2 regions of the Arthrobacter sp. zg-Y895 genome follow, and region 1 is predicted to be linked to the other one. Evidence: riboswitches for the same ligand, from Rfam matches in the RefSeq annotation. Region 1 holds a riboswitch; the other holds the start of a gene.
What was found. A riboswitch is a leader RNA that binds a small molecule or an ion and turns the genes downstream of it on or off. The one in region 1 is predicted to bind cyclic di-AMP.
Positions count from the first base shown of each region.

Region 1 (14,277 bases):
GGTCCCCGGCATTGATCCGGGCCGCCCGTTCCAGCGCAGCCGGAGAGAACATGCCCAGCCACAGTCCGCCGTCGGAAGCGAAGTTCTTCTGCGGTGCAAAGTAATAGACATCGGCCTGCGCCAGGTCCACATCCAGGCCGCCCGCAGCAGAGGTGGCATCGATCAGGACCAAGGAGCCGGCGTCGGCGCCTTCCACCCGCCGGACGGGGGCAGCCACGCCAGTGGAGGTCTCATTCTGGGGCCAGGCATAAACGTCGACGCCGGCCTCCGCCGCAGGCTCGGGGCGCGTGCCGGGGTTGGAGGTGATGATGCTGGATGCCGCGAGGAACGGAGCCTTGTTGGTGGCTGCCGCAAACTTTGAGCCGAATTCACCGAAGGAAAGGTGCTGGGCCTTCTCCTGGACCAGGCCGAAGGCCGCGATGTCCCAGAACGCGGTGGAACCGCCCACGCCCAGGACAACCTCGTAACCCTCGGGCGCCGAGAACAACTCCATGAGGCCTTCACGGACGCTGCCCACGAGGTTCCGTACCGGAGCCTGCCGGTGGGAGGTGCCGAGCAGGTTGGCTCCCGCTGCTGCGAGTGCGGACATCTGTTCCGGGCGTACCTTGGAAGGACCGGCACCAAATCGGCCGTCCTTCGGGAGGAGCCCAGCGGGAATTTTCAGTGCGGCGGTATCGCCCATGGTGTGACGCTCCAAGCGGGTTTCGACAGTGGCGGATATGCACTTCCATTCTGCCGTACAGGCTCGGGAGCCCGCGATGTATGACGCCCGCCACCAGAGACTGTGCCCGGTGCCGCGCAATTATCGGGCGGTCCGGCGGATAGGCTAACGTGTTGGCGTACACCCCCGGGGCAGCGGTGCGCTGCCTCTCTTCCTCCCTTGCTAGGAGCGGCCCGTCATGACGGATCTCATTGACACCACTGAGATGTATCTCAGGACCATCCTGGAACTGGAAGAAGAGAACATCGTTGCCCTCCGTGCACGCATTGCCGAACGGCTGCGCCACTCCGGGCCCACGGTTTCCCAGACCATCGGGCGAATGGAACGTGACGGGCTCGTGGTGGTTGCCGGGACGCGTCGGCTGGAACTGACGGAACTGGGCCGGCGCCGGGCCACCGAGGTCATGCGCAAGCACCGCCTGGCCGAACGGCTCCTTGCGGACGTCATTGGACTTGACTGGGCCTACGTCCATGACGAAGCCTGCCGCTGGGAACACGTGATGAGTGAGCGTGTGGAACGGCGCCTGTATGAGCTGCTGGGCCGCCCCACGGAATCGCCCTACGGCAATCCCATTCCCGGCCTCGAGGGGATCGGCGGGGTGGCGGCGGAAGTGTTCATCGCCGGCGTCGTCGACCTGGTGTCCACTGTCGCGTCGGCCGAGCCGGGGACCAAGCTTCGGCTGGTCCGGCTGGCGGAACCCATCCAGGTGGAACCCGAACTGCTTACCCAGCTGGACGAAGCGGGGCTGCGGCCCGGAGCGCAGATCACTGCAGAAGTTGTAGGCGGTTATATTTCCGTGCGTGTTCCGGGCATCGAGGGTGCCTTGGAACTGCCTACGGAAGTGGCATCCCACGTCTTTGTTTCCCCAGTTGGGTAACGGAATGGTCACTTTTGTGACATTTACCCTATAGTGAGTTCCGACGCTGAAACACCATCGTTATCCGGTCCGTCCGCCGAGCCCTGCCAGCGGACCGGAGCACTAAACTCGTCCAGGCAGGGGCGGAGGACCCACTTTCCGGCAGCATTGCTGCCTTGGGGTGAAGCCTTTCGGGAGCCGGCTGCATTTCCTGCATAGTTGCAGGTGATGCCCGCCTTTTCCGGAAAGGCCGAGTTTCTCTACTCGAATCCGACAGCTAACTTCGCAGGCGATCCATGAGAGGGAAAAACTTGTCGAAGCATGCTGCTTCGGGCCGGCGCCGCGCGTCAGCTCCTATTGCACCTGAGCGCCCGCGCAACGCCTCACCGTCAGGCCGCCGGCGCGCCGAAACAAAGTCCGTGTCCGTGGGCGGTGCCGCCCAGAAGGTGGCTATTACCGCTGCCACGTCGGGCCTGATCCTTACGGCCGCCATGCCCACGCATGCGGCAGCGGACGATCCGGTCCAGCACGAGCCGGTGGCGGTCGACGCGCCGGTCTCGGCCGACCCGAACGCTGATATCGGATTCGCCCGGGCCGGGCTGAGCAGCAAATACGACCCGGACGCCAAGCTGGCCGCCATCACGGTTGCCGCCGGCTCGCATGCGGTCCCTGCTGCAGCCAAGGGCACGCTGTCCACGCCCCTGGACTCATCTTTGGTGCAGACCTCCGGGTTCGGCCACCGGGTCAGCCCCATCACCGGGCAGCACGGCGAGATGCATAACGGACAGGACTTCGCCGCCGCCTGCGGTACGGCGGTCAATGCCGCTGCATCCGGCACCGTGGTCTTCGCCGGCTGGCATCCCTACGGCGGCGGCAACCGCGTGGTGATTGACCACGGCAACGGAGTCCAGACCACGTACAACCACCTTTCCAATATTGCCGTCACCGTGGGCGCTGAAGTCGAGCGCGGATTCCTGGTCGGCGCGAGCGGTACAACCGGTTCCTCAACCGGCTGCCACCTGCATTTCGAGGTCATGGTTAACGGCGAAGTAGTGGACCCGCTGAATTGGTTGTAAGCGCTTAAATCAATTGGTTGTAACCAGTTGAATATCGTTTCGTGATCGGAACGTGACATACCTCAAATGTTGCTGTACGCTCATCCTCGTGCCCGATTCGCCAAAGGTGGGGCACCTTCGAACAGATCGCCTAGCTCTGCCACTGTTTGAAGTCCGTTCGCAGAATCGCATGGCAGAGGCGGGGGAACCAATTTCGGGTTTCGAAAGAAACCCTTGGGGTTAAGTTGCAAAAGGCCATTGGCCGGGCAACCGGGTGACTCCCATCCGAATCCGACAGCTCACCTCGTAGGCAATTGGGAGAGGCAAACTTGTGTCATCAAACGCTCATGGCCGCCGTCGCGCTGCCACCGTACAGACCAACCCGATCACTGCACTTTCCAAGGCAGTCAGCAGCAACGCCGGAACCGTAGGCCGCCAGGCCGCCGTCGTAGTTGCAGCATCCGGCCTCGTGCTGGCTGCCGGACTTCCTGCACAGGCTTCCGTAAGCACGGACCGCCAGGCACTCGCAGCAACCCCCCTGAACATCGTGGCCGGCAGCGTTACCGCCCCCGCCAACGCACCGTTCGAGCTTCCCCTGGTTGCCCCCAGCTCCACTTCCGGCGCCGAATACCGCGCACAGGTTGCAGCCGAAGAGGCCGCAGCCCAGGCAGCAGAAGAGCTCGCAGCCTCGCAGGCCGCAGCAGCAACCCAGGCAGCAGCCACCAAGAATGCCGCAGCTGCCCGCACGGCCGCCCCGGCAGCCTCCGGTGCCGCCGTAAAGCCAGCCTCCTCCATGTCGGCTCCGGTCGAAGCACCGGCTTCCGGCAACATCGCAGCTGGCCTGGTTGCTTCCGCCTACGGCCAGATCGGTGTGGCACAGGATTGCACCGCCATGGTCGAGAACGCCCTGCGCTCCGTCGGCAAGGCCGTCGGCGACCTTGGCCCGATGCAGTTCCTGCAGTTCGGTCCCCAGGTTTCCACTCCGGCTCCCGGTGACCTTGTGGTCAACGGCGGCCACGTTGCGATCTACGTCGGCAACGGCCAGGTCATCAGCGGCGGTCTGAACGGCCTGAACACCGGCCTGCATGCCCTCTCGGACCTGGGCGGCGTCAGCTTCGTCCGCGTCAGCTAACCGGAATACGAGACGCGGAGAAAATCATGACCTCGACAATTGAGCGCGCCCGCCACCGGGCGCCGGTGGAACGCACCACTACGCTGAACGCCCTTGCCGGCGCCGTCAGTGCCAACGCCGGAACGGTGGGCCGCCAGGCCGCCGTGATCGCGGCAGCCTCCGGGCTGGTACTGACCACCGGTGTCGCGGCCAATGCCTCCGGGGCGGACGCCATGCGCGACGTCCAGACGAGCACCCTGGATCTTTCCTCGGTCAAGATCCTCCAGGTCTCCGAAAACGCGACGGTTTCGTTCGAACGCGACAGCATCGCCGGCACCACCCCGGCACCCGTGGCGGAACCTGTAGCCCCGGTTGCCGAAGTGCCTGCTGCCGCTGCGGCTCCGAAACCGGCTGCCGTCGCTGCCGGCACGCGTGCTGCTGCCAACACGGTTCCTGCTGCTCAGGCCACCACCCTCAGCACGCCGGCACCTGCGCAGCCCGCGCAGAGCGCCCCTTCCGGCGTAGCATCCACCATTGCAGCCGCTGCCTACGCGCAGCTGGGCATCGGCCAGGACTGCACCCGGTTGGTCACCAACGCGCTGGCCGCGGCCGGAATCAACCACCACGGCTGGCCCGCAAGCTACCTCACCCTTGGACGGACGGTGAGCGCAGCTGAGGCCATCCCCGGTGACCTTATCTACTACGCAGACGGCGGGATGGGCATGGCCCACATCGCCGTGTACGTGGGCGGCGGACAGGCAGTGCACGGCGGTTTCAACGGTGGATCCACCGTTGTGGCTCCGGCTGAGCTCGGCTCCGGCGGCGTCTACATCCGCGTAGGCGGCTAGGCAGCTCCCGGTACAGCATCCATGGCAAGGCCCCTCCTTCGGGAGGGGCCTTGCCTGGTTAAGCCGCAGCCCGGGCACGGAGCCAGGCGGGGTGCTGCGGGCCGGGGCCGAGCCCCTGCACCACCGGCATAAATGGCCAAGAACGCGATCGCGTTCTACTCTTGCATAGACAATCCGATGTGCCGTTGGCGAAAGCGGTGTCTTGTACTCACCGGTTCGCGGGCGGCAGGCGAAGAGGTATGTGCATGCGCACTCTCGTTCTGAATGCTGGATATGAACCGTTGGCCGTGATCACCTTCCGCCGCGCCTTGGTGCTGGTCCTGAATGGAAAGGCGAGTGTGGTGGCGGAAAACGGCGAGCCGGTGGTCGGCCCCAACGAAATCCTCCCCAGGCCTTCGGTGATCCTGCTTCACCGGTACGTGAAAATTCCCTACCGGGAGGGCACCGTAGCCACCCGACGGGGCGTCCTGCGCCGGGATAACCATGAATGCGCCTATTGCGGGAAGGCGGCGGCTACCGTGGACCACGTGGTCCCGCGGTCCCGCGGCGGCGATGACAGCTGGGAGAACCTGGTTGCCTGCTGCCTGCGCTGCAATAACACCAAAGGGGACAGGACACTGGCGCAACTTGGCTGGGAGCTGCGGATTTCCCCCAAAGCGCCCCGGGGTGCGCGCTGGCAGATCCGCGAGCTTGAACGTCCCTCACCGCAGTGGGATCCGTTCCTGCAGAATGACACGGCTGCCTGATGTCCGCTGCCGCTCCTTATGATGCAGTCGTCCTGGCCGGCGGCCGTTCCACGCGCCTTGGAGGCACGCCCAAGGCGCTGCTCCTGGCAGGGGACAGAACCCTGTTGGAAACCACCCTTGCCGCAGTGCAGGATGCACGCAGCATCGCCGTCGCGGGGCCGCCGGACCTGTCGAACCTGCTGAGCTCATCCGCACTGGGCGGGTCCCCGGTGACGCCTCTGCTGGTCCGGGAGGAGCCGGCCTACGCCGGTCCCGCAGCAGCAGTCGGAGCCGCCGTCGCCGCCCTCGCCGACCTCGAGAACAGGGACAGCGCCAGCGGCAGCCTCAATGACGGCGGCCTCAAGGGCCGGGGAGGGAGCCCCTGGACGATGGTCCTGGCCTGCGACATGCCGCAGATCGCCTCCGCCGTCCGGGCCCTGCTGGATGCGGCCGCCGTGCCGCCCGCCGAGAGCCTGCTGGCAGTGGATTCCAGCGGTAACCGCCAGCCGCTGGCGGCGCTTTACCGCACAGCTGACCTGCGCGCCGCTGTTGCTTCCCTGGCCGCGGAGGGTTTAGCGAACAAGTCCATGAAGGCGTTGCTTGCTAGGGTGCAATGGAGGGGTGTTGATGTTCCCCCGACGAGTACAGCCGATGTTGACACCTGGAACGATGCACAAACCCTGGGTGTGAGCGCCGGGGACCTGTCGTAGCACCGGGCGGTCCCCAAGCGAAACGAAGGAGCACGAATGGCAAGCCAGCAGGAACAACTCGAGGCGTGGAGCGGCAGGCTGCTGCAGGCACTGGAACTCGAGGGCACACCGGTGGATGTCTCCGCTGTCCTCGATCTGGCTGCAGCTGCCGCGCACAGCGTGGTGCGGCCTGCCGCCCCGCTGACCACCTTCATTGTCGGGTACGCGGCTGGACTCGCCGCCGGCAGCGGCCAGGCCGACGACGCCGTCGCCATGCGTTCGGCCATGGCGGTAGCCGCGGAACAGTGCCGGAACGCCGCAACGGAAGGAGACGCCCAATGAGCGAACATCCCGCACCCGTCATCCTGCCGGCCCAGCCCAATGCCTCCTGGGCGCAGGCCCGCCACGCCGCCTATGCAGCGGCCCGCCCGCTGCCGTATGAGACGGTGCCCCTGGACGAGGCACTCGGCCGGATCCTGGCCCTCGAAACCACTGCCCTGCAACCGGTACCGCATTACGCCTCCGCCGCGATGGACGGATGGGTTGTTGCAGGACCGCCGCCGTGGACTGTCATTACCCATGAGGAACCCGAGGTGGAACGCTGGCAGATTCACCGCGAATCGGGACGCCGCGCACTCCAGCCGGGCGAGGCCGTGGAAATCCTCACCGGCGGGCTTATCCCCGAAGGCGCCGAAGCCGTGCTGCGCTCCGAAAGCGGCAACGTGTCGGCCACAACGCCGCCGCAGCTGACGCTCAGCGACCGCGCGAAGGAATCCGAACCGCGCACCGGCGAACATATCCGCCCGGCCGGAGAAGAGGCGGCAGCGGGGGAGACCACCATCCCGGCGGGCAAGATGCTCAACCCGGCCCATATTGCACTGGCTGCCGTGTGCGGACATGACACCCTGCCGGTGCTGCGCTCCCCGCGAGTGTCCCTGCTGCTGACCGGGGACGAAGTCATCGAAGCCGGCCTGCCCGAGCCGGGACAGGTCCGAGACACCTTCGGACCCCAGCTGCCGCAACTGATCACGATGCTGGGGGGACGCATCGACGTCGTCCGGCGCCTGCCGGACCGGCTGGAGGAAGTGGTGGCGGCGCTGAGCAGCGAAGCCACGGATGAACTCTCCATCGCAATGTCTTCCGGCGACGTCCTCGTCACTACCGGCGGCACCGGACGTTCCGACGCGGACCACCTGCGCCGTGCCTTGGAAGAGGTCGAGGCTGAACTCCTCATTGACGGAATCGCGATGCGTCCGGGCCATCCCACCATGCTGGCCCGGTTGCAGGACGGCCGCCTGCTGGTAGCGCTGCCCGGCAACCCGCTGGCCGCGATGATGGCGGTCTTCACCATCGTCCAACCGCTGCTGGACGGACTCCGCGGGGCACCGATTTCCCGTGAACGGCATGTCCTGGCCGGGGTGGATCTGGAACCATTGCCCGGACGGACCAGGCTGGTTCCCTGCAGCATCCAGGAAGACCGGGCCATGCCTTCGCCGTATTTCCGCTCCGGAATGCTCCGCGGACTGGCAGAGGCGGACGCCGTTATGGTGGTGCCGCCGGAAGGCTGCATCAGGGACCAGGCCGTGATGGCACTGCCCCTGCCGTGGCAGGTCAACCGCGCACCGTCCGGATAAGCCCGGACACCGGGAAGGCCGGAGAGCGGGACAATCCGGGGGACCCCCGGCCACCCGGAGCCAGAGTCAATGCACTAAAGACAGGGAGACACCATGGGACGGGTTACCCAGCGAGGGCGGGTCACGCGCTTCCGGTTGGACGGGAACGTCAGCCGGCGGGATGACGTATTGGCGGGGGAGGAACCGCTGGAAATCCGGGTGATGGGTAAGTCCTTCACCGTCACCATGCGGACCCCCGGCGATGACTTTGACCTGGTGGCCGGATTCCTGGTCTCCGAAGGGGTGATCTGGGATCCGGCCCAGCTCATCAGCCTGCGGTACTGCGCCGGAGTGGATGACGAAGGCAAACAGACCTTCAACGTGGTGGATGTCCAGCTCCGGCCCGGCACCCCGCTCCCTGACACCGGGATGGAACGGCACGTCTATACGTCCAGCTCCTGCGGCATCTGCGGAACGGCTTCCATCGAGGCGGTCCGGAAGTCCTCGCACTTCGATCCGTCCTCCGACGGCGTGAGGCTCCCGCTGGACATGCTGGCGGCCCTGCCGGACCGGCTGCGCGAAGGCCAGAAGGTCTTCGACCGGACCGGGGGCGTCCATGCGGCGGGTCTTTTCAACGCCGACGGCGAGCTGCTGTGCCTGCGCGAGGACGTGGGCCGGCACAACGCGGTGGACAAGGTGGTGGGGTGGGCCCTGCGCGCCGGGATGCTTCCGCTGCGCGGCATGGTGCTGCAGGTATCCGGACGGGCGTCCTTCGAGCTGGTCCAGAAGGCCCAACTGGCGGGTATCCCGGTACTAGCCGCCGTCAGTGCACCGTCCGCGCTTTCCGTGGATCTGGCCAAGGACGCCGGAATGACGCTGATCGGTTTCAGCCGCGGTACGTCCCTGAACTGCTATTCCGCGCCGGAGCGGATCCTGGCTGCCGCCCCCGCCCCCGTCTAGCCGCAGCCGTCCGGACCCTAGCGGGTGGCCGGAAGCTGGACCGTTGCCGTGGTGCCCTCGCCCACCTTGGAAGCAATCCCCAGTTCTCCGCCGTGCTGGAGCACAATGTCCTGGACGATGGCCAGGCCCAGGCCGGTACCGGGGATGGCAGCGGAGGTGGCGTTGGAGGCACGGAAGAAACGCCGGAACAGATTGGGCAGGTCACCTTCCGGGATGCCGATTCCGGTGTCCCGGATCTGTACCCGCACACCGGGTCCGGCGCCGTCCGGATGGACCAGCGCGGCACTGACCTGCACGGTTCCGCCGGCCGGCGTGAACTTCACGGCGTTGGAGCAGAGATTGGTGAAGACCTGCTCCAGCTGGGCGCGGTCTCCGTCAACCAGCAAGGGATCGGTCCCCAGGTCCAACCGCAGGTCCAGGCTGCTGGCCCCGGCTGCCGGTGCCAGTGAGGCGGCAACGGCGCGCAGGAGTTCTTCCAGGTCCACTTCCTCCACCTCGAGGTTGATCTCGTCCGCATCCTGCCGGGAGATGGTCAGCAGATCGCTGATCAGCTGGTTGAGACGAACGGCATTGCGGCCAACGATCTTGAGCATCTGCGCGACGTCGTCCGGGATGTCCCCGCCGGAGCCGTCCAGGATGAGGTCCAGATAGCCGGTGATCGAGGTCAGCGGTGTCCGCAGCTCGTGGTTGACCGTGGCCACGAAGTCGGTCTTGGCCTGGTCCAGGTCACGCTGGCGTTTGAGTACCATCCGCTGCGCGGTAATGAGGTTGCCCTGCACGAGGCCGTGCGCCAGGTTTCCACTGACATGCTGGATCAGGGAGATCTCCGTGCTCGTCCAGTCCCGCGGGGCACCCTCGCCGGCAAGCCAGAGCAGCCCGAAAGCCTTGTCCCCGTGGCCGAGCGGCACAATCACGGAGGTGCGCAGCCCGGCAGCCCGGGATTCCGTGCTTATCGGTACCGGCTCATCGGCGGGCTGACCGTGGTCTTCCACCGCCATTCCCCGGCCCCGCTCCCACAGCGTTTCGGCCAGCTCACCCGCGGTATGGGCGTTCAACGCGGGAATGCCACCGGAGGTTTCCTCGCGGCTCCACGCCAGGGCCAGTTCCGGAACGCGCTCATCCGGGAAGGTCACCAGCAGTGCATGGTCCGCTTCGAAGGTGGCTCCGAGTCCGTGAACCACTACCTCGGCCATCTGCTGCGGATCATTCGTGGCCCGGATGGCGGCGGAAATACGGCGCGTGTCCGCCCGGAGCCGCGATGTGGCCGCCCGCCGGTCCCTGCGCGCCCGGGCGGTGGCCAGGATGAGGTTGATCCGGCGTGCCAGATCCTCGGGGTCCACCGGGCTGGCCACGAAGTCGGCGATGCCCAGGTCAACCATGAAGTCCATGTCCAGCCCGGCTTCGCCTGCCACGAGGATGACCGGCAGCTTGGTCATGGCCGGTTCGTGCCGGAGGCGCTTGAGCATGTCCATTCCGGCGACCTGGCGGATGGTGGAATCCACCACCGCCAACACCGGCGAGCCGGCACGTGCAGCTTCCATGGCCTCGTCGAGGTCCAGCACGGGGACTGCTTCCAAGCCCGCATCGGCGAGAATTCCGGCCACAACGGAGAAGACCTCGGGTTGTTCAACGGCAACCAGTGCCGTGGGACGCGGTTGCGCGCCGGGAGTGTTGCCCTCCGAAGAGGCGCCGCCCGTGGGGGCGGCTAAGGGTTTGAGTGCCGGGGGCATTACGGCCTTTCGTCGGTGCCCGGTTCAGCTCCAGGGGCAGCGATTCGAAGTGTACCAGCGCCCGGAGCCAAACTAGTGACTTGGTTCACTGTGCCCTCAGGAACAGATTCCGGCGGAGTTTCAGCCACTAGCGATCGGCCGGGAACGGCCTTCGGACGGGCTTAAGCTGGAACGTGCGGATATCGGAGGAACAGACATGAGCATGGAAGGCGCAGCGTGGGGTTCGCTGATGCAGATCTCCCGCGCCAAGGGCGTAGACGGCAAGATTTCGCGGGAAACCCTGAAGCGGATTGTCCGCTTTGCCGCTCCCTACCGGACCCGGCTCCTGGGGTTCGTTTTACTGTCCGTGGTGGGCGCGTTCCTGGCCGTGGCGACGCCGGTCCTGGCCGGGCAGGTGGTCAACTCCATTGTGGCCGGCACAGCGCCGGGCGTGGTGATCCGGCTGGCCCTGCTGATTGCCGCCGTCGCGGTGGCGGACGCGGCAGTCTCCCTGGCTACGCGCTGGTTTTCCTCGCGCATCGGCGAAAGCGTCATCCTGGACCTGCGCACCGCGGTGTTCGACCACGTCCAGAAAATGCCCATTGCCTTCTTTACCCGCACGCGTACGGGTGCGCTGGTCAGCCGGCTCAACAATGACGTCATCGGCGCCCAGCAGGCCTTCAGCGGGACCCTTTCCGGTGTGGTGAGCAACGTCGTCGCACTGGTACTGACCCTCATCGTGATGCTCGGTACCTCTTGGCAGGTGACCGTATTGGCCATGTTGCTGCTGCCGGTGTTCCTGCTGCCGGCACGCCGGATGGGCGGCCGGCTTGCCGCGCTCCGCCGGGAGGCTGCCAACCACAACGCGTCCATGGGTACGCAGATGACCGAGCGGTTCTCCGCACCCGGTGCCACCCTGGTCAAACTGTTCGGACGGCCCGACGCCGAATCCCGCGAGTTTGCGCTCCGTGCCTCCCGGGTGCGGGACATCGGCGTGAAGATGGCAATGATGCAGGCCGTCTTCGTGACGGCCCTGACCCTGGTATCCGCCCTGGCCCTGGCCCTGGTCTACGGGCTGGGCGGTTACCTGGCGCTGCAGGGCAGCCTGAACACGGGCGACGTCGTCACGCTGGCGCTGCTGCTGACCCGGCTTTATGCGCCGCTGACCTCCCTGGCCAACGCCCGCGTGGAGATCATGAGCGCGGTAGTGAGCTTCGAGCGGGTCTTCGAAATCCTGGACCTTCGTCCCTTGATCCGGGAGAAGGAATCCCCGGCACCGGTGCCGGCCGGACCGCTGAGCGTGGAGTTCGACGACGTCCGGTTTGCCTATCCCACCGCGGACAAAGTGTCCCTCGCGTCGCTGGAAGAGGTGGCTGTCCTGGACACCCGCGGCGGGGAGGAAGTCCTGCACGGAGTGTCTTTCCGCGTTGAACCGGGGCAGACCGTCGCCCTGGTTGGAACCTCGGGGGCGGGCAAATCGACCATTGCGCAGCTGCTGGCACGGCTGTACGACGTCGATTCGGGTGCCGTGCGCTTCTCCGGTACGGATGTGCGGGACGTGAGTTTCGCCGGCATCCGGCAGGCACTGGGCATGGTGACCCAGGACGGGCACCTGTTCCACGAGACCATCCGGGCCAACCTGCTGCTGGCTAACCCCGACGCCAGTGAAGAGGAAGTCTGGGATGCGCTGCGCCGGGCGCGGCTGGAGGACATGGTGCGGTCCCTGCCGGACGGGCTGGAAACGATGGTGGGGGAGCGCGGCTACCGGCTTTCCGGCGGGGAGCGCCAGCGGATGACCATCGCGCGGCTGCTGCTGGCCCAGCCGCGGATCGTGATCCTGGACGAGGCCACCGCCGCTTTGGATTCCACTTCCGAGGCCGCCGTGCAGGCCGCCCTGGGCGAGGCGCTGCTGGGGCGGACCGCCGTCGTGATTGCCCACCGGCTCTCTACCATCCGCAACGCCGACCGGATCCTGGTCATTGAGGGCGGACGGATCGCGGAACAGGGAACGCACGCGGAACTGCTGGCGCGGGAGGGACGCTACGCGGAGCTGTACAACACCCAGTTCGCCGTGGCCCGGGACGAGGAACGGAACTCCGCGGACCTGTCCTGAGGCCTAGCTGATGCTGCCTTCCATCGGTGCTACGAGGACCCGGGTGCCGCGGCTCTCGAAGGCAGCCTTGTCGCTGTCGGAGATGCCGCTGTCCGTGATCAGGTTGCTAAAGACGTATCCGCTGAGCGTGGCAAAGCTCCGGTTTCCGATTTTGGAGGAATCGGCGACGATGTAGGTTTCCGATGCCCTCCGGGACATCAGCGAGTTGACGGCTGCTTCCCCTTCATCGCTGACCGTGGGACCTACTTCGGCATCCAGTCCGTTGACCCCTACAAACGCGAAATCCAGGGCCACGCGCTGCAGGATGACATCGGTATAGGGCCCAACCAGTTCATAGGAGCGCGGATTCACGACCCCGCCGGTCACCATGACCCGGATATTGGGGCGGACTACCAGTTGGACAGCGATGTTGATGGCGTTCGTGACCACGGTAAGGGTCGGCCTGTTTGACGGTTCCATGAGGTCCCGCCGCATGCCCAGCGCCTGCGCGATGGCGGTGCTGGTGGTTCCCCCGCACAAGCCGATCACGGCACCCTTGGGCACCAAGGAGCTCGCAGCCCGGGCTATGGCCTGCTTTTCAGCGGTGTGCTCGTCGCGCGAGTAGCGCGTGGGCAGATCATAGGCGACTGCTTCCATGGTTGCCCCGCCCCGGGTCCGGCTCAAGAGCCGCTGTGCAGCGAGGCTGTCCAAGTCCCGACGGGCAGTGGCCGGGGACACTTTGAGGGACACTACTATTTCCTCAACCTGCACGTGCCCGCGGGCGGCAAGGAGGTCGAGGATCGCGTTGAGCCGCGCTGTCTTCTCCATCGGGTTTCAGTCCAGGTCCGCAGGGACGGCCCGGGCGAAGAGGGATAACAAGCGGCCGGCCTCGGAGGCAAGCGCGCTCCGGCCTGCGGAAAGGTACGTCCTGGAATCGACGAGATCCTGATCGTTCCCGAGCACCTGGCGCACTGCACGGGTAAAAAAGCCGTTCAGATGCGTGGAAACATTTATTTTCGTCAGCCCAGCAGTAATGGCAGCTACGAGCATTGCATCCGGAACGCCTGAGGAGCCGTGCAGGACCAGCGGGATGTCCAACGCACCTCGGAGTTCCCGGATCAATCCCAGATCGAGCCGGGCGCTGCGCGTGGTCATCGCATGGGATGAACCCACGGCTACCGCCAATGCATCAACGCCGGTGGACAGCGCAAAGTCTGCAGCTTCGAATGGATCCGTCCGCACGCCGGGGTAGTGTGCCCCGTTCTTGCCGCCCACCCTGCCCAGCTCCGCCTCGACATAGACGCCGTACGGTTCCGCGTGTTTCACGACCCGGCTGGTTGCCGCCACATTCTCCCCGTAGGGAAGGTGCGCGCCGTCGTACATCACCGAACTGAACCCAAGCCGGACCGCTTCATAGACCAGCTCTTCATCATCGGCATGGTCCAGATGCAGTGCCACGGGAACGCGGGCTCCGGCGGCTACAGCCAGGCAGGCAACCCCCAGCGGTTCGAGTGAACCGTGGTACGCAACGCAGTTCTGCGAAATCTGCAGGATTACCGGCAATCCCACGGCTTCAGCCCCTTGGATGATCGCTTCTGCGGTTTCCAGATGCAGCACGTTGAAACTCCCGAGGCCCGTTCCAGCCGCAGCGGCCCGGTCCATCAGTGCACGTGTGGAGGTGAGGGTCATCGGAGTTCCTCCCCGTCGCGGTGTCGGGTCACCGTAATCCGGCGTATCAGGGACCGGTGCTCCGGCGAGATTTCACCGGCGGCCGGCATCAGGACAGCCGCCGAGGACCACGCCGCTGCGGTGCGCAGCATCAGTGTGACATCCCGGCAGCCGGCCGCCAGTAGTACGGCTATGGCGGCGACTGCGGCGTCACCCGCTCCGGTGGGGTT
Region 1 covers NZ_JAJFZY010000005.1:72,760-87,036, forward strand. Annotated here, with positions in the region: gene serC (phosphoserine transaminase) at 1-682, opposite strand, end outside; gene LJ760_RS11300 (metal-dependent transcriptional regulator) at 900-1,598, shown strand; cyclic di-AMP (ydaO/yuaA leader) riboswitch at 1,689-1,885, shown strand; gene LJ760_RS11305 (M23 family metallopeptidase) at 1,889-2,653, shown strand; cyclic di-AMP (ydaO/yuaA leader) riboswitch at 2,802-2,960, shown strand; gene LJ760_RS17495 (NlpC/P60 family protein) at 2,964-3,764, shown strand; gene LJ760_RS11315 (NlpC/P60 family protein) at 3,791-4,591, shown strand; gene LJ760_RS11320 (HNH endonuclease) at 4,837-5,337, shown strand; gene mobA (molybdenum cofactor guanylyltransferase) at 5,337-6,026, shown strand; gene LJ760_RS11330 (DUF6457 domain-containing protein) at 6,063-6,347, shown strand; gene LJ760_RS11335 (molybdopterin molybdotransferase MoeA) at 6,344-7,639, shown strand; gene fdhD (formate dehydrogenase accessory sulfurtransferase FdhD) at 7,733-8,578, shown strand; gene LJ760_RS11345 (ATP-binding response regulator) at 8,596-10,308, opposite strand; gene LJ760_RS11350 (ABC transporter ATP-binding protein) at 10,505-12,400, shown strand; gene LJ760_RS11355 (DeoR/GlpR family DNA-binding transcription regulator) at 12,404-13,207, opposite strand; gene LJ760_RS11360 (class II fructose-bisphosphate aldolase) at 13,214-14,068, opposite strand; gene LJ760_RS11365 (1-phosphofructokinase family hexose kinase) at 14,065-14,277, opposite strand, start outside.

Region 2 (14,277 bases), on a different contig from region 1:
GACCAACCTGGTGGAAATCTTCCTGATGCTCGTTATCCCGTTCAGCCTGCCCCGAACGTTCGGCACCATGGTGGGGGACCGCCGGCAGGGGTACGCGATCCTGGCAGCCATGGCCTCAATCTTCACGGTGTCGTTCGCGGCCATGACCGCATTCGAATTCGGTGCCGCGGACGGTGCAGCCGGTTCCATGGAAGGAAAGGAACAGCGGTTCGGAATAGCCGCCTCGACCCTCTTTGGCTCGACCAGCACGCTGACGTCCACCGGTGCGGTGAACGCCATGCATGACAGCTTCAGCCCGCTGGGCGGCATGATGGCGATGCTCAACATGATGCTCGGGGAAGTGGCGCCGGGCGGCGTCGGGTCCGGGCTCTACGGCATGCTGATCCTTGCGGTCATCACCGCTTTTGTGGCCGGGCTCCTGGTGGGACGCACTCCTGAGTACCTCGGCAAGAAAATCGGCCCGCGGGAAATCAAGCTTGCCAGCCTCTACATCCTCACCATGCCCACCCTGGTCCTGGTGGGGACGGCGCTGAGCTTCGCGGTTCCCGGCATCCGGGCCGACATCGAGGGCACTTCCATCCTGAACACCGGGCTCCACGGCTTCAGCGAGGTCCTCTACGCCTTCACTTCAGCAGCCAATAACAACGGCTCCGCGTTCGCCGGACTCACAGCCAACACCCCGTGGCTGAACACAGCCCTCGGCGTGGCCATGCTGGTGGGCCGTTTCCTGCCGATGGTCTTCGTGGTCGCCCTGGCCGGAGCCTTCGCCGAACAGGGCAAGGTCCCCGCCTCGGCCGGCACCCTGCCCACCCACCGGCCGCAGTCCGTGACGCTGCTGTGCGGCGTCACCGTGATCGTGACTGCCCTGACCTTCTTTCCCGTACTCGCGCTGGGTCCCCTGGCGGAAGGACTGCAATAACCATGTCCACACTTACCAAACCCCTGGAATCCGTTGCGGACTCCGAACCGGCTCCTGCCGGCCGTGGCATAACCGCAGGCTCGCTGGCCGCCGCCCTGCCCGGAGCCTTCCGGAAACTGGACCCGCGGCTGATGGTCCGCACCCCGGTGATGTTTATCGTCGAAGTGGGTGCCGTACTGATCACCGCGATCGCCGTTGCCGAGCCCTTCCTCGGCGGCCCGCAGGACTCCGGCGGCACACCCGTCCCCGGCGCTTTCTCCTGGCTGATTGCCGGCTGGCTCTGGGCCACCGTCATCTTTGCCAACCTCGCTGAAGCCGTGGCCGAGGGCCGCGGGAAGGCGCAGGCAGCCAGCCTGCGCAACAGCCGGGCCACCACCACCGCCTACCGGCTGGAGGGTTACGACTCCGGCCGCGATCCCGCCGGCCTCGGGGCAACCATCTCGGAGGTTCCCTCGGCCGATCTTGGGCTGGACGACGTGGTGGTGGTCGAGGCCGGGCAGATCATCCCCGGCGACGGCGACATCATCGACGGCATCGCGTCCGTCGACGAGTCGGCAATCACCGGCGAATCCGCCCCGGTCGTCCGCGAATCCGGCGGCGACCGCTCGGCGGTTACCGGCGGTACCCGGGTCCTGTCCGACCGGATTATCGTCCGGATCACCAGCAAACCCGGGGAAACCTTCGTAGACCGGATGATCCGGCTCGTCGAAGGCGCCGCGCGGCAGAAGACGCCCAACGAGATTGCCCTGAACATCCTCCTGGCCACGCTGTCGCTCATCTTCATCGTGGTGGTGCTGACGCTTAACCCGCTGGCAAGCTACTCATCCGCCACGGTCAGCATCCCCGTCCTGGTGGCGCTGCTGGTCTGCCTGATCCCCACCACCATCGGCGCGCTGCTGTCCGCCATCGGCATTGCCGGCATGGACCGCCTGGTCCAGCGAAACGTCCTGGCCATGTCCGGCCGTGCGGTGGAGGCTGCCGGTGACGTCACCACGCTGCTGCTCGATAAGACGGGCACCATCACGTACGGCAACCGCCAGGCCGCCGGCTTCATCCCGATCAACGGCACCGAGAGCACCGACCTGATCGACGCCGCCGTGTTGTCCTCCTTCGGTGATCCCACCCCGGAGGGCAAGTCCATCGTGGACCTGGCCGCCGCTAAGGGCTGCCGCCCGGAACCGCCGGCCGGCTCCGTCAGCGTTCCCTTCACTGCCCAGACGCGGATGAGCGGCATGGACTTCCCCGACGGGGCGAAGATCCGCAAGGGGGCTTCCTCCGCCATCCTGGACTGGACGGCGGAATCCGGCGGCATCGACGTCGACGTCCTGATTGCCGTCGAGGACCAGGTGAAGAAGATCTCCACCGGCGGCGGCACTCCGCTGCTGGTGGCGGTTCGGGACGCCGACGGCGGCACCCGGGTGCTCGGTGTGATCCACCTGAAGGACGTGGTCAAGGAGGGCCTGAAGGAACGCTTCACCCAGCTGCGGGCCATGGGCATCCGCACCGTGATGATCACCGGCGACAACCCGTACACCGCGAAGGCCATTGCCGCCGAGGCAGGCGTGGACGACTTCCTGGCCGAAGCCACCCCCGAGGACAAGATGGCCCTGATCCGCCGCGAACAGGCGGGCGGGCATCTGGTGGCCATGACGGGCGACGGTACCAACGACGCCCCGGCACTGGCCCAGGCCGACGTCGGCGTGGCCATGAACACGGGCACTTCCGCGGCCAAGGAAGCCGGCAACATGGTGGATCTGGACTCGGACCCCACCAAACTGATTGACATTGTCGGGATCGGCAAGCAGCTGCTTATTACCCGCGGCGCCCTGACCACCTTCTCGATCGCCAACGACATTGCCAAGTACTTCGCCATCATCCCGGCGATGTTCGTGGGGATTTTCCCCGGCCTTGCCGCGCTGAACCTGATGCAGCTCCACTCTCCGGCCTCGGCCATCCTCTCCGCGGTGATCTTCAACGCGGTGATCATCGTGGCACTGATTCCGCTGGCGCTGCGCGGCGTGAAGTACCGGGCTGCCGGATCCTCCTCGATCCTCAGCCGCAACCTGCTGATCTACGGAGTGGGCGGCGTGATTGCGCCGTTCATCGGCATCAAGCTCATTGACCTGCTGATCAGCCTCATCCCGGGCTTCTGACATGGCGCCCCTCATCCGCACCATCCGCAGCATCCCCCTTACTAGGAGCAGGAAATGAACCCCGTCCGCAGCAGCATGCGCCAGCTTGGCGTCTCCCTCCGCGCCCTGGCGGTGCTCACGCTTTTCCTCGGCGTTGTGTACCCGTTGGTGGTGACGGGTGTCGGCCAGGCCGCGCTGCACGGCCGGGCCAACGGCTCGATGGTCAGCAGCGGCGGCAACGAGGTGGGCTCGAAGCTGATCGGCCAGTCGTTCACGGACGCCGACGGCGCTGCCCTGCCCGAATGGTTCCAGTCCCGGCCGTCCGCCGCGGGGGACGGGTACGACGGCGGTGCCTCCAGCGGTTCCAACCTCGGTCCGCTGAACGAGGACCTCGCGGCTGCCGTGGCCGAGCGGCGGGCAGCCGTCGCAGAGCTGGAGTCGGTGGCACCGGAGGATGTTCCCGCCGAGGCGGTCACGGCGTCGGGGTCCGGGCTGGATCCGCACATCAGCCCCGAGTACGCCCGGATGCAGGTGGACCGGGTGGCGGCCGAACGCGGCCTGGATCCGGTGCAGGTCTCTGCCCTGGTGGACGACGCCACGCAGGCCCCGTTCGCCGGAGTCCTGAGCAGCAGTACGGTCAACGTGTTGCTTTTGAACATTTCGCTGGCGGAGCTGGACACTTAGTCCATGACGCGAGGACAACTGAGGGTATTTCTGGGGGCGGCGCCCGGCGTGGGCAAGACCTACGCCATGCTCGAAGAGGGGCGCCGCCTCCGGGATGAGGGATCCGACGTCGTCGTCGCGCTGGTGGAAACCCATGGCCGCGCCGCGACAGCTGCCCTGGCCGAGGGGCTGGAGACGGTCCCGCGTGCCGCCCTCAGCCACCGCGGGCTGGAACTCACGGAGCTGGACCTGGACGCCGTCCTGGCGCGGGCGCCGGAATACGCGCTGGTGGATGAACTGGCCCATACCAACGTGCCCGGACTGAAGAACGAAAAGCGGTGGCAGGACGTGCAGGCCCTGCTCGACGCAGGGATCAACGTCCTGTCCACCGTGAACATCCAGCACATCGACTCCCTCAACGATGTGATCGAGCAGATCACCGGCACCCTGCAGGCCGAAACCGTACCGGACGCCGTCCTGCGCGGAGCCGAACAGGTGGAACTGGTGGACCTCACTCCCCAGTCGCTGCGCGGACGCCTGGCCGACGGCGTCATTTATCCGGAAGAACGGGTGGACGCAGCCCTGTCCAACTATTTCCGCCTCGGAAACCTGACGGCCCTGCGCGAACTGGCCCTGCTGTGGCTGGCGGACGAGGTGGATTCGGCTCTGAACCGCTACCGTGAAGAGCACGGCATCAGCCGCAAATGGGAGGCCCGGGAACGGGTGGTGGTGGCGCTCACCGGCGGCGCCGAAGGGCGCACCCTGCTGCGCCGCGGAGCACGGATTGCAGCCCGGTCCGCCGGGGGAAAGCTGCTGGCCGTCCACGTTTCCGGGGCCGACGGACTGCGCGGGCCGGAACCGGCAGAACTGGCCGCGCAGCGGCTCCTGGTGGAGAAGCTCGGCGGCACGTTCCACCAGGTGGTGGGCAACGATGTTCCGCGGGCACTGGTTGACTTCGCCCGGGGCGTCAACGCCACGCAGCTGGTGGTGGGGGTCAGCCGCCGTCCCCGGATCGCAGCACTGCTGTCCGGACAGGGCATCGGCGCCACGGTCATCCGGGAGTCCGGGGACATCGACGTGCATATGGTCTCCCACTCGGCGGCTGCCCGGACCTTGGTGCTGCCGCACTTCGGGGGCGCCCTCTCGATGCGTCGGCGCCTGCTGGGCTTCGCCTTCGCCATTGTGGGCGGTCCGCTGCTGACGGCAGGCCTGGTTTCTCTCCGGAGCGCCGAAACCATCACCGGCGACGTGCTGAGCTACCAGCTGCTGGTCATCCTCGTGGCCCTGATCGGCGGCATCTGGCCGGCCCTGTTCGCGGCCTTGCTCTCGGGCCTGACCCTGGACTTCTTCTTCATCCAACCGCTGTACACCGTTACCGTGGCCACGCCGTCGCACATGCTGGCGCTGGGGCTCTACGTAGTGAACGCGCTGCTCGTCAGTTATGTGGTGGATGCCGCCGCCCGGCGGGCGCGCACCGCCCGGCGTTCGGCGTCGGAATCCGAGCTGCTCGCATCGGTGGCCGGCAGCGTGCTGCGCGGGGAAGATGCCCTTGCCGCACTGGTCAGCCGCACCCGTGAAGCCTTCAACGTGAGCGCCGCACGGATGCGTTGCGAGGATGAAGACCTGTACTCCGAGGGCGAGTGGCCGGCTTCCGCCTCACCCGAAGATCCGGCGTTCACCCGCCTGCCGGTGGGGGAGCGGTGCTCCTTGGATCTATGGGGGCGCGAACTGGCTGCGTCGGACCGGCGCCTGCTGGCGGTCATCACCGCCCAGTTGGAGGCGGCACTGGAACACCGCGAACTGACCGAAACCGCCAGGGGACTCGGCTCGCTGGCCGAGGCGGACAAGGTCCGCACGGCGCTGCTGGCCGCCGTCGGGCATGACCTGCGCCGGCCGCTGACGGCAGCGACCGCCGCCGTTACCGGGCTGCGGGCAACGGACGTCACCTGGTCCGAGCAGGACCGCAGCGAACTCCTCGCCACCGCCGAGGAATCCCTGGCCTCCCTTTCCGGACTCGTCACCAGCCTGCTGGATGTGAGCAGGCTGCAGGCCGGCGTCGTCGGCGTGAGCCTGGAGCCGCTGAATGTCGCGGATGCGGTGCTGCCGGCGCTCGAGGAACTTGAACTGGGACCGGCGGACGTGGAACTGGAAATCCCCTCCGCGCCGCGCGTGGTCCTGGCCGATCCGGTGCTCCTGCAGCGTGTGCTGGTCAACCTGCTGGCCAATGCGGTGCGCTTCAGCCCGGCGGAAACGAAATGTGTCCTGTCCGTCAGCGAGTTTGCCGGCCGGGTGGAAATCCGCGTCATAGACTCGGGACCCGGTGTCCCGGAGCAGCGGCGGGGAGAAATCTTCGTCCCCTTCCAGCGGCTGGGGGACACGGATAACTCAACCGGCCTGGGCCTGGGACTGGCCTTGGCCAAGGGATTCACTGAAGGAATGGGCGGAACGCTGGAAACCGAAGACACACCCGGCGGCGGTCTGACCATGGTCCTCTCGCTGCCTGCCGCTGAACGCGGTACCCATGCGGCAGGGATCTCCACTCCGGCGGTGGCCGGATGAAGATCCTGGTCGCCGACGACGACGTGCAGATCCTCCGCGCGCTGCGCATCACGCTGAGCGCTTACGGATATGAGGTAGTGACTGCGGAAAGCGGCAGTGCCGCCATCCGGAAGGCGGTGGACACCCATCCGGACCTGCTGGTGCTGGATCTGGGCATGCCGGGGCTGAGCGGCATGGAAGTCATTGAAGCCGTCCGAGGCTGGAGTGCCGTGCCCATCCTCGTGGTCTCGGGCCGGATCGATCCGGCGGACAAGGTGCGGGCGCTGGACCTGGGGGCGGATGACTACGTCACCAAGCCCTTTTCCACCGAGGAGCTGCTGGCCCGGATCCGGGCGCTTTCCCGGCGGTCGCCCGCGGCTGCGGGTCCCAGCGAGATCACGTTCGGGGCCGTGCGGGTGGACCTGGCCGCGCGGCGCATCGCGCGGGTCGACGACGGCTCGGACATCCGCCTGACGCCTACCGAGTGGCGGTTCCTGTCCGAACTGCTTGCCCATCCGGGCATGCTGGTCACCCAACAGGCCCTGCTCACGAACGTCTGGGGCCCGGGCACCACGGACTCGGGCTACCTGCGGCTGTACATCGGACAGCTGCGGAGGAAACTGGAGCGTGACCCTGCGGCTCCGGAGCACCTGCTCACTGAACACGGCATGGGCTACCGGTTTGTGCCCTGATGCAACCGGTGGCAGGTCCTGACCGCTTAACGCAATGAGCGCCCGGCCCTTGCGGGACGGACGCTCATTTCGCGCGGTGTGGCTGGGAAGCCTTATGCGCGGTAGAACACGGGGCCGGAGCCGACGTTGACGGACTGGACTACGGTCTGGTTGCCGTTCCAGCCGCTGTGGATGGCTTCGCCGTTGCCGATGTAGATGGCAATGTGGGCCAGGCCCATGCCGCCGTCGGCGTAGTAGACCATGTCACCGGGCTCCGGGGTGGAGACCTGGGTGCCGTAGGCGGCCAGCTGTGCGGGAGCAAGGTCCCCCACGCTGTGGCCTGCGGCGCGCAGGGCAACCTCAACCAGGACGGTGCAGTCCTGGGCTGCGCCCAGCTGCGACTGTGCCGAAGCCAGCATGATGGCGTTGGTGCCGCTGGCTGCGGGGGTTGCTGCAGCCGGCGTGATGTTGGTGGACTGGGTGGTGACCACGCCGGTATTGGCGGGCTCAACCGGTGCTGCTGCTGCCGGTGCTGCAGCCGGAGCGGCGTAGGACGCAACGGGTTCGGCAGCAATGGCCGGAGCGGCTTCGCCGGCAACGGTGATGACATCGCCGGGGTAGATGATCGATGCCAGGGACAGGCCGTTCAGCGCCAGGACGGAGTCCAGGCCAACGCCGTAAGCGGCGGAGATCTGGCCCAGGGTGTCACCGGAAACAACGGTGTGGGTGGTGGCAGCAGCTGCGGGGGCAGCTACCGGTGCGGCTGCAACGGGGGCGGCTGCTACCGGGGCGGCCGGTGCAACGGCCTGCGACGGGGTGTAGTTGTCATTGGCGACAACTCCGGCGGAGGCCGGTGCGGCCATGCTGAGCATCAGGCCGGAACCTGCGACGACTACGGCAGCGGCGCTGCCGATGGTCCGTCCACGGCCGGCAACGACGATGGTCTCGGCGCGGTGGCGTCCACGAGTCTTGTTGAAAGTCATGTAATAACCTCTCCCGATACCTGCGAGGTGAGCTGTCGGATTCGGATGGGAGACACCCGGCCGCCGGTGAAACCGGAGACTTAACCCCAAGGATTCAAGGAACCCATAAATGGTTCCCCCGCCTCTGCCGTGGTTGTGCGTTCTGTGGACCCCGGGACCAGCGGCAGAGCTAGGTAACAAGCCCGGGGGAGCCGCATCAGAAAGCGGCATGGGAATAACCGTACAAGATAGTTACGGTTGGATAACCATTGTGTGATCTGCTTCTCTCAGGCGTGTGATCGGGGGCGCGATATGCTACCCGAAATCTGCCTCTGCGGCCACACCGGCTAGCTTCAGTCTCAATCTTAACAGGGCTTTTCTCGCGTCCGAGTGGCGGGGTAACCCCAGGCGTCGAGGTAGGTGTTACGGGTGTGATCCCTTCAGTAACAGCCGTACCACTGCCTCGGAATCGGCGTCCCGGCCACCCGATCCGCGCTCGAAGAATTCCACCCTCCGATACGGGAGTGGCTGAAGTTTTCCCATCGGTCACGACTGCACCACCGTGTGGGGTAAAAGTGGCCGGGATCACTGAAATTTGCTTCCCGACCGACGACGGCGGCGGGTAAGGTTGTTAGGCGACCTTCCAATATCGGTCGCTTGTTCCGAGCAAACAGGAGTATGCAGTGGCTGGCAGCGGTTCGAAATTATGGACCAGGGGATTTGTGCTGGCGATCATCACGAATCTCTTTATCTCACTGGTGTTTTATCTGTTGATGACCACCATGGCGCTCTACACGGTTCAGGAGTTCTCCGCATCCGACAGCACCGCCGGATTTGCTTCCGGATCCTTCGTCCTCGGTGCGTTGGCGGCACGGGTGTTCGCCGGGAAGTTCCTGGACTTCGTGGGGCGGCGCCGGCTGCTGGTGACCAGCCTCGCGGTGTTCGTGGTCGCATCGCTGCTGTACATCCCCGCGTCCAACCTGGCACTGCTCCTGACCGTCCGGATCCTGCACGGCATGGCATTCGGAGCGGCCAGCACGAGTATTTCCGCCTCGGTCATGGGACTGATTCCGGTCCACCGGCGCGGCGAGGGTACCGGCTACTTCGGTATCTCCACCACGATGGCTACGGCAGTAGGCCCGTTCCTGGCCGTGTTCCTGGCGGAGTCCGTCAGTTACCGCGCCCTGTTCCTGTTTGCTGCCGGCTGCGCCGCCGTCGCACTCGCGTTGTCCCTGGTGCTGTCCCTGCCGGAACGCACACCGACCGCCGAAGAACAGGAGAACAAGTGGCGGATGCACCTCACGGACATCATCGATCCGTCGGCACTGGCCATTGCATCGGTGATGTTCATTGCCGGCGCGGCATATGCCGGCATCCTCTCCTTCCTTAACTCCTATGCCCAGACGGAAGGCCTGGTGCTCGGCGCCAGCCTCTTCTTTGTGGTCTATGCGTGCGTGGTGCTGGTTTCGCGGTTGTTTGTGGGGCGCATCCAGGACCGGCACGGTGACAATGCCGTGGTGTACCCCACCCTGGTGTCCTTCGCCGTCGGCCTGGCGCTGCTGGCCTACGCCCCAAATGACACGGTGATGGCCCTGGCCGGCGTGTTTGTGGGCTTCGGCTTCGGTGCACTGATGCCGTGTGCCCAGGCGATTGCCGTGACAACGGCACCGGCGGCCCGGATCGGCCTGGCGACGTCCACGTTCTTCATCCTGATGGACGCCGGTGTGGGCCTTGGCCCGCTGCTTCTGGGCATGCTCCTGCCACTGATGGGATTCCACGGCATGTACTGGGTGCTGGCCGCCGTCCTGCTGGCCTCCACGGTGCTCTACCACTTTGTCCATGGACGAAAGGATTACCGGCCCGGCGCACCGGTGGAACCGGTGCGGGGGAAGCCTGCCGCCTGACACGGTAACCTCTTTCCCACACTGTCCGATGAGGGAAAGCAGAACGATGGCACGCGAGGAAACCACCTTGGCCGTTCCCGGTCCGGAGGGGGAGCGGCAGGTCCGCATCTCCAGTCCCGGGCGGGTCATCTGGCCGGATCCCGGAATCACGAAACTGGATCTGGCCCGCTATTTCGCGGAGGTGGGTGAGGCGTTCATCCGGGCCAACGGCGGCCGGCCCGTCTCGCTGGAGCGCTTCCCGGAGGGCATCGGCGGAGAGGTGTTCTTCTCCAAGAATCCGCCGCGCGGAATGCCGGACTGGATGCGTGCCGTCACCGTGAAATACCCGAGCGCCCGTTCACACCCGCAGGTGGTGCTGGATGAGCCTGCCGCCGCGGTGTGGGCGGCGCAGAGGAACACGGTGGTGTTCCATCCCTGGCCGTCGCGGGCGGAGAACACGGACAACCCGGACCAGCTGCGCATTGACCTGGATCCGCAGCCGGGCACGGATTTCGACGACGCCGTGCGTCCGGCCCAGGAACTGCGGTCCATCCTCGCCGAGGCCGGGTTGGACGCCTACATCAAGACTTCGGGCAACCGGGGCATCCACCTCTTCGCGCCCATCCGTCCGGAGCGTGAATTCCTGGACGTCCGGCATGCCGTGATTGCCGCAGCCCGGGAGGTGGAGCGCCGGATGCCGGACCAGGTGACCACGGCCTGGTGGAAGGAAGAACGCGGCACACGGGTGTTCGTGGACTTCAACCAGGCCAACCGCGACCGGACCATGGCCGGCGCGTACAGCCCGCGGGCGCTCCCGAACGCACCCGTCTCCTGCCCGATCACCTGGGACGAGCTGGAACGGGTGCATCCTGCGGACTTCACTATGCAGACAGTTCCGGAGCGGCTGCGCACCGTCGGGGATCCCTGGGCGGAGATGTCCGCCCGGCCGGGGTCCATTGATGTCCTGCTGGGCTGGTGGGAACGGGACCTGGCCAACGGGCTGGGCGAACTGCCCTTCCCGCCGGACTATCCGAAGATGCCGGGGGAGCCGCCGCGGGTCCAGCCCAGCCGCGCCCGTCGAAAGGACTAGGCTGCGGGATCGTGTTCAATGAGCCTGCCGTCCCGCATGGCCGCCACGTCATCGGTCAGGGGTACGAACTCGGTATCGTGGGTCACCATCACCGTACCCAGGTCGAATTCGCGTGTCACGGCAACCAATAGGCGGACAATCGCCTCGGACCGGTCGTGGTCCAGCGCGGCGGTGGGTTCGTCCACCAGCAGCAGCGACGGACTGCCCATGAGGGCACGGGCAATGTTGACCCGCTGACGCTGTCCACCGGAGAGCTGGTGGGGACGGCGGGCCGCGACGGATTGGGACAGCCCCACGAGTTCCAGGAGCTCCCGTGCCCGGGACTCGGATTCCTTCCCGGCCCTGCCGCGCAGCCGGTCAGTGATGACGAGCTGCTCCACGGCCGTGAGGGAAGGAAGCAGGTTCGCCTGCTGGAAGACGATGCCAAGTTCGGTACGCCGCAGTGCAGTCCGGCCGGCGTCGTCCAGTTCGCCGACATCCCGGCCGCCCACCGTCACGGTGCCCGACGCCGGGCGGATCAGAGTGGCGGCAACGGCGAGCAGGGAGGACTTGCCGGACCCTGACGGACCCACCAGTGAGAGGATCTTTCCCCGGGGAACAGTCAGGCTGACCCGGTCCAGTGCCTTCAGCGTGCTGACGCCGTCGGGGTATTCGAGGGTTACGTCCTGCAGGTGCAGTGCGGCGGTGGCAGCCGCGAGGGTCGGTGGGACAAGTGCCGAAGCTGAGGTTTCTGCCATGTTGTGGTGGTCCTTTCTTGGGAATACAGGATGTAGGTAGCTAGTTGCCGCCGAGAGCGGTCAGCGGATCTACCTTGGCAACCCGGCGTACGGCACCGGCCGCCCCGGCAAGCCCGAGCACCACGATGCCCAGGATCGGCAGCAGTGCGGTGGAAACCGTCAGGATGAACGGAGCAACCGCAGCGGCGGCCAAGCCGATCAGTACGGCGAGCACCCCGCCGGTGACGGCACCTGCGGCAACGATGACCCCGGCCTGGGCCAGCGCGTCACGCATCAGGTATGCGGAGCTGCCGCCCAAGGCCTTCAGCACGGCAATGTCGCGGGTGCGCTGGATGGTCCAGACCGCCAGGAAGGCCACAATGACCAGTGCGGAGATGCCGTACAGGAACGCCTGCATCATCAGCAGCGAACCGTTTTCCGAGGTGTAGGCGCCCAATCCGTTGAAAGAGCCGCGGATACCCGTGGAGACTGTGCCTGCGGCGTCGTCTGCCTGCTCGGCGGCGGAGCCCGAGGCGGCGATCACGGTGGCCACCGGCGCCGCGTCGGAGCCCTCATCGTTGGTATGGGCCGCAGCCTGCCATGTAGCCAGCGACGTCCAGACGAGCGGCGTGTGGCTGTAGTAGGACTGGTCGACAATGTCTTCAACAGTCAGGACCCGGCCGCCCAGGCGCACTTCGTCCCCCGCATCCAGGGACAGGGACTCCGCTGTTTCCGATCCAATGAGGATCTGTCCGTCGCCGATCTGGCGGGGCGCGAGCTTGCTGCCCGGTTCGACGCCGAAGACAGCCACGTTTGCACTGGCCCCGCCGGTAATGCGCGTCTGGGTGATGCCTACGGGTTCAGCGGTCTCGATGCCGGGAGTCTTCCGCCACTCAGCCAACTGCTCAGCTGTGACGGTTGATTCCGTATAGGAGACCTTGGCTTCACCGCCCTCGGGTGCACCGAAGGCAACGATGTCCACCCCGGCGGAGCCAAGGTCCTTGATTGCCGCAGTGTTTTGGTTGCCCAGGCCTGCGGTAAGCCCGGAGAGCAACACCAGAAGGAGGGTAATCAGGGCGACGACGCTGCCCATCAGGGCAAACCGCCCCTTGGCGAAGCGTATGTCGCGGAGTGCCAGATACACGTTTGCTTCCTTTCGGATCGGCCGCCGCAGCGGCAGTGGAGGGTACCTTTCAACCCTCCGCCGGTTCCGGGGCGAAACCATCGCATGGACGGATGATCCAGGCGGAGAAACCGGTTGGTCCTGCGCTCAACCGTTTGGTTGATGCCGTTGCGGACGGCCGGACCTAGGCTGGAATCATGAGTACGCCGAATCAAAGCAATGGGGGTCCCGACGGCGGCGCCGGCGCCGTGTCTGCCGCTAGCGCGACCGTCGCGGGGGACGCCGTGCTCCGCCTGCTGCGGGTAGCCCTGCACGTTGCCTTCGCCGGGCTGCTTGTTCTGGCTTTGGTCCAGCTGACCCTGGACGGGCCGGGAACGCCCCGCCTTGTGGCTGCGTATGCCTGCGCCTGTGTGCTCGCCGTCGTCTATCTCGCCGGCACCGTGGCAGAGAAACGCTACGCAGCAACCGGGACCGGGCCGGACCCCGGCCGTGCCGGTCCCTATTGGCTGGCGGCCGTAACGTTCCTATGGCTTCTTCTGCTGCTGATAAGCGCCGATTTTTCCTGGCTGGCCTTCCCCCTGTTCTTCCTGGACCTGCATCTGCTGCGGACCGTGCCCGCCTTGGCGGCAGTAACCGCGATGACGGCTGCGGTGGTCGCCGCCCAGGGCGTGCACTCCGGAGGGTTTACTCTCGCAGTCCTGTTGGGCCCGGTGCTGGGTGCCCTCTTTGCTGTGGTGATGGGCTTCGCCTACGCGGCGCTGCACGGAGAAAGCGTGAACCAGCGGCGTGCGCTGGCCGAGCTTCGGCGCACCCGCGGGCAGCTGGCAGCGTCCCAGCACCGTGCGGGCGTCCTGGCGGAACGGGAACGCCTGGCCCGCGAGATCCATGACACCCTGGCCCAGGGGTTTTCCAGCATTGTCCTGATGTCGCGGGCGGCCGGCGCCGCACTGGAAAGCGGACAGGCGGATCTGGCCCGGGAGCGCATTGCCACGGTCCAGGCCACTGCGTCGGAAAACCTGGCCGAGGCCAGGAAGTTTGTGCGCGGCCTGACCGAAGCGGCAACGGGCAGCGGGACCCTCATCGCGGGGCTGGAGCGCCTCTGCGCCGATAGCTCCCGGCAGGCGGCCTCCGGCGGTCAGCCGCTGGAGTGCAGCCTCCGGGTGGACGGAGAGCCGGTGGATCTCGATGCCCGGTATGAAACCACCCTGCTGAGGGCGGCGCAGGCTTCCCTTGCCAACGTGCGGGCGCATTCCGGTGCACATACCGCGGTACTGACGCTCAGCTTTGCGCCCGACGCAGTGACGCTGGATGTCTTCGATGACGGTACGGGCTTCAGCACCGCAACGCTCCCGGACGTCCCCCGCCGGGACGGAAGCGGATTCGGGCTGCTCTCCCTGCGCGAGCGGGCAGCGGATCTGGGCGGGGTGCTGAGCATCGAGTCCGCGCCCGGCGAAGGCGCGGTGGTGGCGGTACGGCTTCCGCTGCCGGCTGCCGACCGGCCGGAGCTGGAGCAACCGGCTCCCGCGAAGACACGGGCATGAGAGTGATGCGGATCCTGCTGGTTGACGATCACCCGGTGG
Region 2 covers NZ_JAJFZY010000004.1:459,630-473,906, reverse strand. Annotated here, with positions in the region: gene kdpA (potassium-transporting ATPase subunit KdpA) at 1-919, shown strand, start outside; gene kdpB (potassium-transporting ATPase subunit KdpB) at 922-3,072, shown strand; gene kdpC (potassium-transporting ATPase subunit KdpC) at 3,127-3,735, shown strand; gene LJ760_RS08875 (ATP-binding protein) at 3,739-6,273, shown strand; gene LJ760_RS08870 (response regulator) at 6,270-6,944, shown strand; gene LJ760_RS08865 (LysM peptidoglycan-binding domain-containing protein) at 7,037-7,906, opposite strand; cyclic di-AMP (ydaO/yuaA leader) riboswitch at 7,910-8,056, opposite strand; gene LJ760_RS08860 (MFS transporter) at 8,569-9,789, shown strand; gene ligD (non-homologous end-joining DNA ligase) at 9,836-10,858, shown strand; gene LJ760_RS08850 (ABC transporter ATP-binding protein) at 10,855-11,595, opposite strand; gene LJ760_RS08845 (ABC transporter permease) at 11,636-12,718, opposite strand; gene LJ760_RS08840 (sensor histidine kinase) at 12,895-14,238, shown strand; gene LJ760_RS08835 (response regulator transcription factor) at 14,235-14,277, shown strand, end outside.
Region 2: it holds a riboswitch for cyclic di-AMP, as region 1 does, so the genes downstream of both, LJ760_RS08865 (LysM peptidoglycan-binding domain-containing protein) here and LJ760_RS11305 (M23 family metallopeptidase) in region 1, are expected to answer to the same signal.